2 regions of the Virgibacillus ihumii genome follow, and region 2 is predicted to be linked to the other one. Evidence: a T-box and tRNA genes for the amino acid it is inferred to sense, from the RefSeq annotation. Region 2 holds a T-box; the other holds one or more tRNA genes.

What was found. The T-box of region 2 lies ahead of tyrS (tyrosine--tRNA ligase). A T-box ahead of a tRNA ligase gene usually reads a tRNA of that ligase, here a tRNA-Tyr.
Positions count from the first base shown of each region.
Region 1: it has a tRNA-Tyr gene. The T-box ahead of tyrS (tyrosine--tRNA ligase) is inferred to sense a tRNA for this amino acid. The anticodon was not compared.

Region 1 is NZ_CACVAN010000001.1:3,540,243-3,547,541, forward strand. Features, by position in the region: rRNA gene HUX68_RS17400 (23S ribosomal RNA) at 1-755, shown strand, start outside; rRNA gene rrf (5S ribosomal RNA) at 917-1,032, shown strand; tRNA gene HUX68_RS17410 (tRNA-Asn) at 1,167-1,241, shown strand; tRNA gene HUX68_RS17415 (tRNA-Ser) at 1,243-1,334, shown strand; tRNA gene HUX68_RS17420 (tRNA-Glu) at 1,346-1,420, shown strand; tRNA gene HUX68_RS17425 (tRNA-Val) at 1,428-1,503, shown strand; tRNA gene HUX68_RS17430 (tRNA-Met) at 1,517-1,593, shown strand; tRNA gene HUX68_RS17435 (tRNA-Asp) at 1,616-1,692, shown strand; tRNA gene HUX68_RS17440 (tRNA-Phe) at 1,796-1,871, shown strand; tRNA gene HUX68_RS17445 (tRNA-Tyr) at 1,879-1,963, shown strand; tRNA gene HUX68_RS17450 (tRNA-Trp) at 1,974-2,047, shown strand; tRNA gene HUX68_RS17455 (tRNA-His) at 2,062-2,137, shown strand; tRNA gene HUX68_RS17460 (tRNA-Gln) at 2,153-2,227, shown strand; tRNA gene HUX68_RS17465 (tRNA-Gly) at 2,232-2,306, shown strand; tRNA gene HUX68_RS17470 (tRNA-Cys) at 2,325-2,398, shown strand; tRNA gene HUX68_RS17475 (tRNA-Leu) at 2,409-2,491, shown strand; gene HUX68_RS17480 (fumarylacetoacetate hydrolase family protein) at 2,680-3,474, opposite strand; gene HUX68_RS17485 (5-bromo-4-chloroindolyl phosphate hydrolysis family protein) at 3,692-4,165, shown strand; gene HUX68_RS19470 (hypothetical protein) at 4,167-4,340, shown strand; gene HUX68_RS17495 (toxic anion resistance protein) at 4,337-5,503, shown strand; gene HUX68_RS17500 (IS1182 family transposase) at 5,686-7,299, shown strand, end outside.
Region 2 is NZ_CACVAN010000001.1:1,285,507-1,292,805, forward strand. Features, by position in the region: gene rpsD (30S ribosomal protein S4) at 113-715, shown strand; gene HUX68_RS06450 (hypothetical protein) at 1,001-1,261, shown strand; gene HUX68_RS06455 (YkvI family membrane protein) at 1,325-2,494, opposite strand; gene HUX68_RS06460 (Bax inhibitor-1/YccA family protein) at 2,680-3,426, opposite strand; gene tyrS (tyrosine--tRNA ligase) at 3,457-4,728, opposite strand; T-box leader at 4,849-5,051, opposite strand; gene HUX68_RS06470 (transglycosylase domain-containing protein) at 5,351-7,299, shown strand, end outside.

The DNA.
Region 1 (7,299 bases), 2.3 Mb from region 2:
AGCTTCGGTGGAGGCACCCGTGGGATACCACCCTGGCTGTACGGACCTTCTAACCCAGGGCCGTAATCCGGTCCGGAGACAGTGTCAGGCGGGCAGTTTGACTGGGGCGGTCGCCTCCCAAAAGGGAACGGAGGCGCCCAAAGGTTCCCTCAGAATGGTTGGAAATCATTCGCATGAGTGTAAAGGCAGAAGGGAGCTTGACTGCGAGACCTACAAGTCGAGCAGGGACGAAAGTCGGGCTTAGTGATCCGGTGGTTCCGCATGGAAGGGCCATCGCTCAACGGATAAAAGCTACCCCGGGGATAACAGGCTTATCTCCCCCAAGAGTTCACATCGACGGGGAGGTTTGGCACCTCGATGTCGGCTCATCGCATCCTGGGGCTGTAGTCGGTCCCAAGGGTTGGGCTGTTCGCCCATTAAAGCGGTACGCGAGCTGGGTTCAGAACGTCGTGAGACAGTTCGGTCCCTATCCGTCGTGGGCGTTGGAAGTTTGCGAGGAGCTGTCCTTAGTACGAGAGGACCGGGATGGACACACCGCTGGTGTACCAGTTGTTCCGCCAGGAGCACAGCTGGGTAGCTACGTGTGGCAAGGATAAGTGCTGAAAGCATCTAAGCATGAAGCCCCCCTCAAGATGAAACTTCCCATCACTTCGAGTGAGTAAGATCCCTCAGAGACGATGAGGTAGATAGGTCCGAGGTGGAAGCGTGGTGACACGTGGAGCTGACGGATACTAATCGATCGAGGACTTAACTAAATCGCTTTTGATGATGCGTTGCATGGACGCTTATTCAGTTTTCAGGGTATAAATTCCTGAATAGCCCTTGCATTTTTTATCGAAAATGCCTATAATATATCTTGTCTTGAAAAATGAGGGAGAACATCGTGACGAAAGATGTCATGGTTCCAGCCCGAAGGTCTGGTAGCAATAGCGGAGAGGTCACACCTGTTCCCATGCCGAACACAGCAGTTAAGCTCTCCAGCGCCGATGGTAGTTGGGGCTTTGCCCCTGCAAGAGTAGGACGCCGCCAGGCCATATACATACATGGCTAGCGCTGATTGATTAGGAAGACTTTTGATTATGGTCTCAAGGAAATAGCCGCCAAGGTCGTCATGTAGTGAATAATTTTATATAATATTCATGCATTGAATTTACTACTTGTATTATTCCACAGTAGCTCAGCGGTAGAGCAATCGGCTGTTAACCGATCCGTCGCAGGTTCGATTCCTGCCTGTGGAGCCATGGAGAGCTGTCCGAGAGGCCGAAGGAGCACGATTGGAAATCGTGTAGACCGCTATCGCGGTCTCGAGGGTTCGAATCCCTCGCTCTCCGCCATTTTCAATATTGGCCCGTTGGTCAAGTGGTTAAGACACCGCCCTTTCACGGCGGTAACACGGGTTCGAATCCCGTACGGGTCACCACTAATATGGAGGATTAGCTCAGCTGGGAGAGCACCTGCCTTACAAGCAGGGGGTCGCAGGTTCGAGCCCTGCATCCTCCACCATTTAAATTCATATCGCGGGGTGGAGCAGTCTGGTAGCTCGTTGGGCTCATAACCCAAAGGTCGCAAGTTCAAATCTTGCCCCCGCAACCAAATTACTTCTATTACATAAATTGGTCCGGTAGTTCAGCTGGTTAGAATGCCTGCCTGTCACGCAGGAGGTCGCGGGTTCGAGTCCCGTCCGGACCGCCACTAATTTTTGGTTTAACATACATATTAATTTATTAGTAAGCCGATAAGGCATTATCTGGTTTAGTGATTATGAATAAGGATCACGCTTTAATAATTCTATTTTGGCTCTGTAGCTCAGTCGGTAGAGCAAGGGACTGAAAATCCCTGTGTCGGCGGTTCGATTCCGTCCGGAGCCACCATTTTTTTGGAGGGGTAGCGAAGTGGCTAAACGCGGCGGACTGTAAATCCGCTCCCTCAGGGTTCGGGAGTTCGAATCTCTCCCCCTCCACCATTTTGAATACAGGGGTATAGTTTAATGGTAAAACGAAGGTCTCCAAAACCTTTGATGTGGGTTCGATTCCTACTACCCCTGCCATTAAATATATGATGGCGGTCGTGGCGAAGTGGTTAACGCACCGGATTGTGGCTCCGGCACACGTGGGTTCGATCCCCACCGGTCGCCCCATTTTTAATTAAATATTGGGCCATAGCCAAGCGGTAAGGCATCGGGTTTTGATCCCGTGTATCCCAGGTTCGAATCCTGGTGGCCCAGCCATATTGCGGAAGTAGTTCAGTGGTAGAACACCACCTTGCCAAGGTGGGGGTCGCGGGTTCGAATCCCGTCTTCCGCTCCATTTTGATTAATCGGTTTTGGCGGTATAGCCAAGTGGTAAGGCAGAGGTCTGCAAAACCTTTATCACCGGTTCAAATCCGGTTACCGCCTCCAACACACACATGCCGGTGTGGCGGAATTGGCAGACGCGCATGACTCAAAATCATGTTCCTTCTGGGAGTGTCGGTTCGATCCCGACCACCGGTACTACAAAAGTTAAAAATCCTTATAGGTCAATGCTTTGAGTGATTCAGAGTATTGGCTTTTTACGTTTCAGGGGTTAAAGCGAAGTATAATCGTGCGGACAGAACTTACGGTCAATAAGTATCATTAAACTAAATTATTCTACTTAAGCTAAGTTTTGCGATTGGCCTCACTGTCTCACTCACATTATATTACCTAACATTACTACAAAGTTTTCCAATCTGATCCACCTCAACTTCCACCGTATCCCCAGATTTCAATGGGCAGCTTCCTGAAGGGGAACCAGTTGCGAGAATATCACCAGGCTCCAGTGTCATAACTTCCGAAATCCAGCTAATAAGATAGGGAATGGAAAGTGACATCTGATTCGTATTACTGTCTTGAACGACTTTTTTGTTTAAAGTCGTAACAATTTTTAAGTTAGTTGGATCGATGCCTGTCATGATATGAGGGCCTAATGGGCCAAAGGTATCGAATCCTTTCCCTCTTGTAAACTGCGGGTCAGATTTCGTAAGGTCTCTTGCTGTCACATCGTTAAAAATTGTACAGCCAAAAACGTAATTTAATGCTTCTTCCTTTTTTATATTTTTACCGCGTCTCCCAATAACGAGTGCGACTTCTCCTTCCAATTCTACCTGGTTTGATAATTCGGTAGGTGGTAAAATGATTTCACCTTGATCAGGAATAAGAGATGAATTTGGTTTTAAAAACAGAAATGGTTCCGTGAGGCCTGCTTCTCCCCCGGTCTCTTTGGCATGTTCAGCATATGTCCAACCAAAATTAACAATTTTCGAAGGGATTACGGGCTCCAGAACCTTTACATCATTATATTTAACCCGTATGCTTTCATATTTGAGTTCATTGTTAACAATCTCTGTAAATGTACTGGATAATTGTATAATTTCGTCATCCTCAGCTATACCGTAATACCTGTTATCATTTTTTTCATAACGAACTATTTTTTGTCCTTTTTGTATTGCCTTCATATTAAATATAGTCCCCTTATTGATTTGATATCCTAATTATTATTACTTTGCTCAAAAATGCCCTTTCTATAACATCGATAGGAACGATGTAGTTCACATGTTATAATTATCGTGTAAGGATAGATTTAATATAGCGTTTAAAGTTTATAGATTTTACTGCAATTGTAGTAAGTAATTCGGCACAGGAAGCCGTTTTTCATAAAAATTGGAGATGGTAATGATGAAGCTAGTGGGGTCTTTTCTATTGCGCAGTACAGCCGGCCTGTTTGGTTATTTCATTATTTGGCCGATCAGTTTCTTTGCATTCGAACAAGCTTTTCTTCTTTCAGTATTGTATGCTCTTGTTGGAGGGGGATCTGTTTTCTTTGCCGTTAAAGGTGTGCAACGGGGAATAGATATAAAAAGAAGTGGATTGAAGGTAGGAGAGTACCGTTATATCACGAAAAATTTAAAAGAAGCAAAAAAGAAAATTTCACGTCTGCAAAAAGTCTTATTTCGCATACGAAACTTTAGGGATGCAAGACAGAATTTACTTCTAATGCAGACCGTGCGTAAAATTTATACGAATACTAAAAAAGAACCGGAACGTTTTTACAAGGCAGAACGATTTTATTATAAAAACCTGGACTCTCTTGTGGAAATAGCAGAAAAATATACTTATTTGCTAGCAGCAGCCTGCAAAAAACGCTGAGATGTCCAAAGCCTTAGCGGATACACGTGAAACGATGCACATGTTAACCGGTACAGTGAATAATGATTTGCATTATATGTTAAGGGACGATTTGGAAGTATTGGATGTTGAATTGGAAACAGCCAAGCGTACGATTAGTGATAAGAAGAAATATAACAGGAGGATACCGGAATGAGTGAAAACACAGAACGTAAACGCGATGCCATGGATGACTTATTAGCCAACCCATTTGGTGAACAAAATCAAAAGAAACCATCAACGGAAAGCATGGAGAATAAAAACGATAAATTAGTGGATACATTAAGCGAAGAGGATCGGAAAAAAGCGATGGATTTGTCTGAGCAAATTGATCCTGAAAATTATCAGTCTATTACGGAATATGGAACAGAAGCACAGTCAAAACTGATGAATTTTTCCCATTCGATGCTTGATAATGTAAAGAATAAGGATGTAGGTGACATTAGCTCTATTTTAACGGATTTAATGAAAAGACTGGAACAAGTCAATCCGGATGAATTGCGGCAGGAAAAATGCGGCTTATTCTCCCGTTTTTTCGGAAAAGTTTCCGGTTCAGTTAATGAAATAATGTCCAAATATCAAAAAACTGGTGCGCAAATTGATAAAATCAGTGTTAAATTGGAGCGAAGCAAAGATGTATTAGAAAAAGACAATCATATGCTGCAGGACATGTTTGATAAAAACCATGATTACTTTGATGCCTTAAACATTTATATCGCAGCAGGTGAGGTAAAAAGAGAGGAACTAATCAATACAACCATCCCTCAATTAAAACAAAAGGCTGAGCGGACCCAAAATCAAATGGATACGCAAGAAGTCAATGATGTTATGCAATTTGCAGAACGGCTTGATAAACGGCTGCATGATTTAAAGCTGAGCAAACAAATTACGTTGCAAACCGCCCCGCAAATTCGCTTGATTCAAAATACCAATCAGGCGTTAGTGGAAAAAATTCAATCCTCGATTTTAACATCCATTCCACTTTGGAAAAATCAAATTGCTATTGCACTTACACTGCTTCGCCAGCAAAATGCTGTGGAGGCTCAGAAAGAAGTATCTAAGACAACAAATGAATTGCTGCTGAAAAATTCGGATATGCTTAAAACCAACACAATTGAAACTGCAAAAGAAAATGAGCGTGGTGTGGTAGATATAGAAACATTAAAAACAACGCAGGAAAACTTGCTATCAACCATTGAAGAAACAATGCGTATTCAAACAGAAGGACGTGAAAAACGGAAACAGGCAGAAGAGGAAATAACAGGGATGGAGAATGAAATGAAGCAAAAACTTCTGGAACTTGGAAAAAATCGTTCATAAAGTAAAAAAAAGATGAGAAATTTATCTGGAACGAGGCTGGGACAAAACCCAGTAAAATAGAATAAGCGTGGTCTCCACCATTAAGTGGAAAGACCACGCTTATTTTTTTGCTTTTAATAAACAAAAAGGACACCTTCTGATAAAATTAAAGTAACCACACAATAATCATCGGAGGTGTCCTTATGTTTAAACATTATAACATGAATCAAGTGGTTTTGCCGTTAGATTTAGAAATAAAACTTCAAGAAGATGATATTGCTTACGCTGTGAATGACATAGTGGAAGCTATTCCGGATGATGCATTCATTAACTTTTTACGTGACACTGGTTGTCCAGCTTATCATCCACGCATGATGATGAAAATTATTTTATGTGCTTACACGCAATCTGTTTTCTCTGGCAGAAAGGTGGAAGGATTACTGAACGATAGTGTACGTATGATGTGGTTAGCCCAGGGATATGAGCCGAGTTATCGCACCATCAATCGATTCCGTGTTCATCCAGAGGTCAAAGAACTATTGCGTCAGTGCTTCGTGCAATTTCGTTGTCAGCTTGTACAGGAAGAACAGATAGATGAAGAAGCGATTTTTATGGACGGAACCAAAATCGAAGCGAATGCCAATAAGTATACATTTGTTTGGCGTAAAGCGATTGAAAAATACAGTGCCAATTTGGTGGAGAAGTCCAACCAGATGTATGATGAACTATTGGAAAAAGAAATTATTCCGGAAATCGAACGGGAAAGCGCAGATGAGCTATCTACCGATGAGCTCGAAAAAGTAGTCGAAAAGCTGGATGAGAACGTTGAAGCCTATAATAAAAAAATCGAAGCAAGTGAAGATGGAAGCGAACGGAAACGGCTTCGCTCCGAACGCAAAACACCGAAACAATATCGTAAACAATTTAAGGATTACGTGGCACGCAAACAGAAATACCAGCAGGACATGGAAACCTTCGGAACACGCAACAGTTACTCCAAGACAGATCATGATGCCACGTTTATGCGAATGAAAGATGACCATATGAGAAATGGCCAACTGAAAGCAGGCTATAATGTGCAACTTGCGACAGAAGGACAATATGCGCTCGCTTATGATGTGTTTCCAAACCCGACAGATACACGTACATTCATTCCTTTTCTGGATCATATCGAGGAACGTTTCTTTAAGCTACCGACGTATATTGTCGCTGACGCAGGCTATGGAAGTGAACAAAACTACGAAGACGTCATCGAGAATCGGAAACGCACGCCACTGATTACGTATAACCAATACCGTAAAGAGAAGAAAAAGAAATATAAGGAAAACGCCTTTAATGTAGCCAATTGGGAATATAGCGAGGAAAATGATACCTTTACCTGTCCGAATGGTAAAAGATTAACCTTCCGCTATATGTCCAACCGAACAGACCGATATGGTTATACAAGGACATTTAAAGTTTATGAATGTGAAGACTGTTCCGGTTGTCCGTTACGATCCCAATGCACCAAAGCAAAGGAAGGCCATAACCGAAGAATTTATTATAACCAAAAGTGGGAGCAACAAAAAGCATATACGAGACAACAGCTTTCGGAAAAAGAAACTGGTGAAATTTACGGTAAACGTAAAATTGAGGTGGAACCAGTCTTCGGATTCTTGAAGGCTAATTTGCGTTTCACCCGTTTTTCTGTACGGGGCAAAGAGAAAGTGGAAAATGAATTAGGATTTGCATTCATGGCGGTGAACTTGCGAAAGTACACTGCCATGAACGTAAATCAACCAACAGATCATAAAAATAATCCAAATCAAAATGGTTCC
Region 2 (7,299 bases):
ATCGCGTAACTCTCGGCTGCTGGAGCGATGGTACATGAAAACAAAATGCATAGCGAACTGGAACACACGGTTTTATTTTATGCGAATAAAACAATAAAGGAGGAAATGTCCCATGTCACGTTATACAGATTCCATTTGGAAAAAGTCACGTCGTCTTGGCATTTCTTTAACCGGAACCGGTAAAGAACTTGATAAGCGTCCATATGCTCCAGGTCAGCATGGACCAAATCAGCGAAAGAAGATTTCAGAATTCGGCCTGCAACAACAAGAAAAGCAAAAACTCCGTTTCATGTACGGTTTAAATGAGCGTCAGTTCCGCACGCTGTTCAATAAAGCGGGTAAAATGAAAGGTGTTCATGGTGAAAACTTCATGATTCTGCTTGAATCAAGATTGGATAACCTTGTTTATCGTCTTGGTCTTGCACGTACACGCAGACAATCACGTCAGCTTGTCAACCATGGTCATGTAACCGTTGACGGCGGACGCGTTGATATCCCATCATACGCAGTCAAGCCGGGTCAGGTTATCGGACTTCGTGAAAAATCACAAAATATGGACATTGTTAAAGAAGCCATCGAAGTAAATAACTTCGTACCCGAATATCTTTCATTTGATGAAAATAAATTGGAAGGAAGTTATACACGTTTTCCGGAACGCTCTGAACTTCCGGCTGAAATTAACGAAGCACTTATCGTTGAGTACTACTCACGTTAAGTATAAAATCTGTTATAAAGCATTTAATGCACTTAAAACTCCCAAATCATGTATGATTTGGGAGTTTTATAATCTGCAAATCCCCCATGGCCACATGTCTGCTACGGTTCAATCTTTCAATAACATTCCTTCCTGTTTCATACACGCAACATATAATTATTAATTTCTATTTTTATATGGGCACTTAACGACTTTTTTCCAAATCGTTCATATCCATGTACATAAATTGTCCAATTCCTGTACAAACTACCAGTGAAAACAAAAATTTACAGGAGGTATTTTTTTATGGCACAACAAAACCAGCAACAGGTACAGCAAGCAGTTCAACAGGCACAGCAAGCTGCCCAATCCGGTGATCAACAGCAGATCCAACAGGCACAGCAGCAATTGCAGCAACTTGAGCAGCAAGCGCAACAATCAGCTCAGGCTGATTCCCAGCAGCAACAGCAGTTGCAACAGGCTAAGCAACAACTGCAACAAGCTCAACAGCAGCAAGGACAGCAGGCTCAAGCTTCTCAACAGTCACAGCAAAACAATAATCAATAACAATTTGTACCTATAATAAAAGAAAGCCGCAAGCTGCAATTTCCTGCTTGTGGCTTTCTTATTTTATGCAACAGTATCGACTTTTTCTTTCTTTTTCTTAAAATGCTTATAAATTTTATATGGTCCAACTGTAATCAACGGCAAACCAAAGACAACAAGCATTCCATACCCTAATGCTGTGTAACCTTTGGATACAAGATCCATGATTCCAACTTCGGCAAGCAGCACAGAAGCAGCAAGCGTTATAAATGCAACCAGCCCACTTTGTTTTTTCGTCAGTTTCTTTTTTCCAAGCTCCTCAAGATTGTTATCCAATCGTTCAAGAAAGGCATGAATCATACCTGTAGCGGTCTCAACCAATGTCCAGCCAACAACAATACCAAACAATACGACAACCCAGGCTCCATAACCATCAAGCATCTGCAGCCAAGGGATTTCCGCACCAAACACATCCTCTGACGGATAAAATCCCATCAAAGCAAAGTAAGTCAAGAACCACGGCAGTGTCATCAGAACCCCGGCAACTAGACCTGAAACAAGTGTATCTTTTATCGATTTTTGCCGTTTAACGGTAAATAATGCAGCCGGATATACAGCAAGATTATATCCAACATAAATGATCCCGCTCCAAATAATGGTCCAGAAACTGAAATCACTCACATAACTAGTGTCACCACTGGCAAAAACCTGCATCGCATCATCCCAGGTCGTAGTAATAACCATAATTCCAAAAATAATATAACCAATCATTAATGCAATCGTACCATACGTTTCAAACCGCTCGATCAGCCGTTCACCATACAGATTCAGGATTCCGACAATAACAGCAATTCCAACCACGCCTACCCAGTAATTGATGCCGAGCGTACTTTCCACAATCGATCCGGTTGCGGCGGCCATAATCGAGATTATTAAAACAGCCAATAAAAGGTAGATAATATCAAATAAAAACCAGAATGGACCAATTAAATTCTTCACCATTGACTTATAATCATATGCCCTGAAAATCCTGGCTATCTCGAACATCAGAAACGCCGCCAGACCAAATCCCAGAAAAATTGCCAGACCAGCTACCCAGCCAAGCGAACCAAACTTTGCCCCATATGCAACAATTTCTCTTCCTGTTGCATATCCTCCGCCAATCAATGTCGATTGAAGAATAATCGCCGGGAGAATAAACCTTCCGAATCTTCCATCGAAAAAACTTTTCTTAGCCTGAGTCTGTTCACTCATTGTGCTCCCCCCTTGTATGAAAATAAAACCTGTTCTATTCCACCTCCCATAAAAAATCCAACTATACCATTTTAATTTAGCATACAAGCTATATATTGTCAAGAAAATTTTGATAATTGCAAAACGTAAAAACCCGGCTGCCAAAACACCGGGATTTAAATGATGAAATTTCTCTGTTAAAAAGGTTATCGTCTTAGTTTAGCAATCAACCGAAGAATCTCAAGATAAAGCCATACCAACGTTACCATAAGTCCGAATGCGCCATACCATTCCATGTGTCTAGGCGCATTGCGTTTAACGCCGCGCTCAATCAGATCAAAATCCAACGCCAGATTCAATGCCGCTACAATCACAATCCCAACACTGATCACAATCCCGATTGGACCGCTGTTATGCATGTACAGGACATCATGTACCCCAAACAGCCGCATCACAAGCGTTGCCAAATAAGCCAGAAGGATAGCGCCGGTCGCACAAATTACCCCAATCCTGAACTTTTTGGTAACTTTAATCACACCGGTTTTATACAGTAATAGCATCATGAGCAGAACACCGAATGTCAGCAACGCAGCCTGCATCGTTATACCGCCGTACAGGTCTTCATACATTGCCGAAACACTGCCCACTACCAATCCTTCAGCGAGCGCGTAAGGAACAGATGTAAAAGGGGCAACTTTCGGGACAAAAATTGTAATAACTGCCAAAATCAACCCGGCAATCAGGCCAAGTACCAGCAGTCCATTTACACCAGGTCCGTTGAAATACCGGCTCCATGCGAATGCTGCCGAGAGAAACAGTGCCATTGTCAAAAGAAATGTCCGGTTTATGGTCCCTTGCAATGTCATCTGCTTTGCAATATTATTGCCGGACCGAAATGCTTTATCACTCCAAGCCGGGTTAGCCGTCTGTGAATATGAACCTATACGTGCCAACTATATCCCCCCTCTCGTAAAACGTGCTGATTATTGATAACGAATCAGGAAGTACTTTTTCTTGCCTCGTCTGATAATCGTAAACCTGTCATCAATCCGGTCGGATGAACCAACCACATATTTCGTATCCTGCTCACGTGTGCCGTTTATATAAATAGCACCATTGTTGATATCTTCTCGCGCCTGTCTCTTTGATGAGGAAATTGAACTGTTTACGAGTAAATCTACTAATCCAATCTCCGCTTTTTCTGTTACATATGCAGGCACATCTTTGAAACCCTGCTCAATATCTTCAGCTGTCAAATCCTGTAGATTACCACTAAATAATGAAGAAGTAATCCGTTGTGCCTGCTCCAGTGCTTCCTGACTGTGGACTTCACGGGTCATTTCCTCAGCAAGCCGTTTCTGTGCCAGCCTATTTTCAGGATGAGTTTCCAATTCTTTTTTTAGTGCTTCCATCTCGTCATCTTCCAAAAATGTAAAGTAGTTTAAAAATTTAATGACATCCCTATCATCCGTATTCACCCAGAATTGATAAAATTCATATGGTGACGTCTTTTCCGAATCAAGCCAGATTGCCCCGCCGGACGTTTTACCGAATTTGCTGCCATCAGCTTTCGTAATCAATGGTACAGTCAACCCGAATACGTTAATATCCTCATCCTCGTTTTCTCTGGATCGACGAATCAGCTCCATACCAGCAGTAATGTTGCCCCACTGATCACTTCCGCCAATTTGCAGCGTACAGTTTTCCTGTTCATACAATTTCATGTAATCAAGTGACTGCAAAATCATGTAACTGAATTCAGTATACGATATCCCCTGTTCAATTCTGGCTGAGACTGACTCTTTTCCAAGCATATAATTAATACCAAAATGTTTTCCAGCATCGCGCAGAAAATCGATAACCGTCATACTTGCAAGCCAGTCGTGATTATTTCTGGCGACAGCTGCATTTGAACCATGATCAAAATCAAGCTGGTGTGCAAGTTGTTCTTTTATTTTTTCACTGTAGTCTTTTACTACCGATTCTTCATTTAGCGAACGTTCACTGGAGCGACCGCTAGGGTCACCAATCATACCAGTTCCGCCGCCAATTAATGCGATTGGTTTATGACCCGCACGCTGAAATCTTTTAAGCATAGTAATCGGAACCAAATGCCCAATGTGAAGGCTGTCAGCAGTGGGGTCAAAGCCGCAATAAACAGTTACCTGATTTTCACTGAGATGTTTTTTAAGCCCTTCATCATCGGTTGTCTGATGAATAAGATTACGTTTTTCCAAATCTTTTAAAATATCCATGTCCACCACTCTCACTTTTCTTATAAATTTTATATAAATTCAGGTCCAGCTATGTTATGCGCGAATACCGCATTTCCCCTCACATAACGATTTTTAATCATTAAAAAAACCCATCCCTCCAAAAGGGACGAGTTTATACTCGCGGTACCACCCTTGTTACACCATACGTGTCACCTTAGGATTGTTAACGATGATTCGCACCGTCTTTCATAAAAGAAGCTCCGGAATTGTAATTCGCCTGCATCTGTATACTGACTTCCACCTGCCGTCAGCTCTCTTGGAAAGGGAAATGCAACACTACTGAAATCCATCATTGCATGTTTGGAAAACTCAGGCCACGCCTCATCTTATAGCGAGTGCCGAAGTTCTTCTTATAAAGTCAACCATAACTTATATTTTCTGACGTTATTAGAAACTTAGTTGTCACCAAGCTTTTAGGTGACAGCCATAGTTGCACTTATGCAGTAAGAAAGGATTTATACTTTCTTAACTGCTATAATTTTATTATTATATATTCATACCATACTCTGCAAACAAAAGCAATATGCAGGCACAATTTATTATACATTAATTCTTCCTGCTATGCTATAATAGATTGTGGAATTTTAGGGGGTATTTTATAGTGGATTTCAAACAAATGCTTCACAAATATACGCAGAAGGTGAAGAATGCCTGGAATGAAGGAAAAATTCAGCGGTCATCCAGAATTACATATGATGTTTTCTGGAATGTTATTCTATTTTTCCTTGTCGTAGGTGTTATCGGCGCTTTTTTCGTCGGCGGCTTGGGTGCAGGTTATTTCGCTTCCCTGGTAAAAGACGAACCAGTCAGGAGCTATGCCAGCATGAAACAGGATATATATAATTATGAGCAAACTTCCAAATTATATTTTGCAGGAGGCAACTATTTTGGAAATGTACGCTCTGATATTCATCGGGAAGAGGTCACGCTTGATGAAGTATCCGACAAATTAATCCATGCCGTAATTGCAACAGAGGACAGTAACTACAGAATGCATGAAGGTATTGTACCAAAGGCAATTGTGCGGGCCATGGTCCAACAAGTAACAAATGCGCCTATGCAATCGGGCGGCAGTACACTCACACAGCAACTGGTTAAAAACCAAATACTCACAAATGAAGTATCATTTGAACGAAAGGCAAAAGAAATATTAATTGCTATGCGGGTTGAACGTTTTTTTGATAAAGATGAAATTCTTGAAGCCTATTTAAATATTATTCCATATGGCCGTAATGCATCCGGACAAAATATTGCGGGAATCCAGACTGCGGCACAGGGGATCTTTGGGGTCGATGCTTCGGAACTGAACCTTCCGCAGGCTGCTTTTCTGGCTGGGCTGCCGCAAAGCCCATCCTACTATACACCTTTTAAAAACAGTGGTGGTCTTAAAAATAAGGAAGGTCTTCAACCGGGGTTGAATCGGATGAGTTTTGTACTGGAGCGGATGCACGAAGCAGGATACATCACAAAAAAACAATATGAAAAAGCTTTAAACTATAATATCGTGGATGATTTTAGCAAAGAATCCAAGTCACCTATTGAGAAATATCCGTATTTAACTTTTGAAGCCCAAGAACGAGCGAAACAAATTATAATAGAGCATCTGGCTAAACAGGATGGATACTCCATGAAAGAGCTCAAGGAAAATGATGACCTGATGGGTGAATACACAGCACTTGCTGACCGGGCTATGCGTCAAAATGGTTATAAGATTCATACAACAATAAATAAGAAGATTCATGACAAATTCAAACAAATTGTTAAAAACTATGATTATTACGGGGAACCCTGGACCGGGGAAGTTGTGGTGAATTACGAAACTGGTAAAACAAAAACAATCACCCAAAAAATCCAGACGGGCGGTATCCTGATTGAAAACAGTACTGGTAAAATAATTAGTTTCATAGGCGGCAGAGATTACAATCAAAACAATCAGCTCAACTACACAACACGTCCGCGTCCAAATGGAAGTACCATGAAGCCGATACTGGACTATGCGCCGGCGATGGAACTTGGAAAAGTACAGCCTGGAACACCAATCGCCGACGTTTCAACAACTTTTCAGATACCCGGAAGTGACAATTGGAGTCCAAGTAACTATATTCAGGGATCTTACCATGGCATTGTTTCTGCCCGTAAAGCGCTGGCAGATTCCTATAATATCCCCGCGGCCAAGGTATACAGCAGAATCATTAACCAAAATCCGGCTAAGAACTTTCTGATTGAAGGTATGGGAATTACTACCCTGACAAAAGGTGACCAGCACCATATGTCGCTTTCTCTTGGACAGCCGACCAAAGGAATTAGTGTTGAAGAAAACACAAACGCATTCAGTACGTTCGGTAATCGCGGAAAATTTAATGACGCTTATCTGATCCAAAAAATTACGACCGCAGATGGAAAAGTAATTTATAAACACAAAAAAAATCCGGAAGAAGTTTTCTCGCGGCAGACAAACTATTTAACAATCGATATGATGCGTGATGTTATCGATAGTGGTACAGCATCCTATCTCAATTCGCAATTAAAATATGACTATGTTGACTGGGC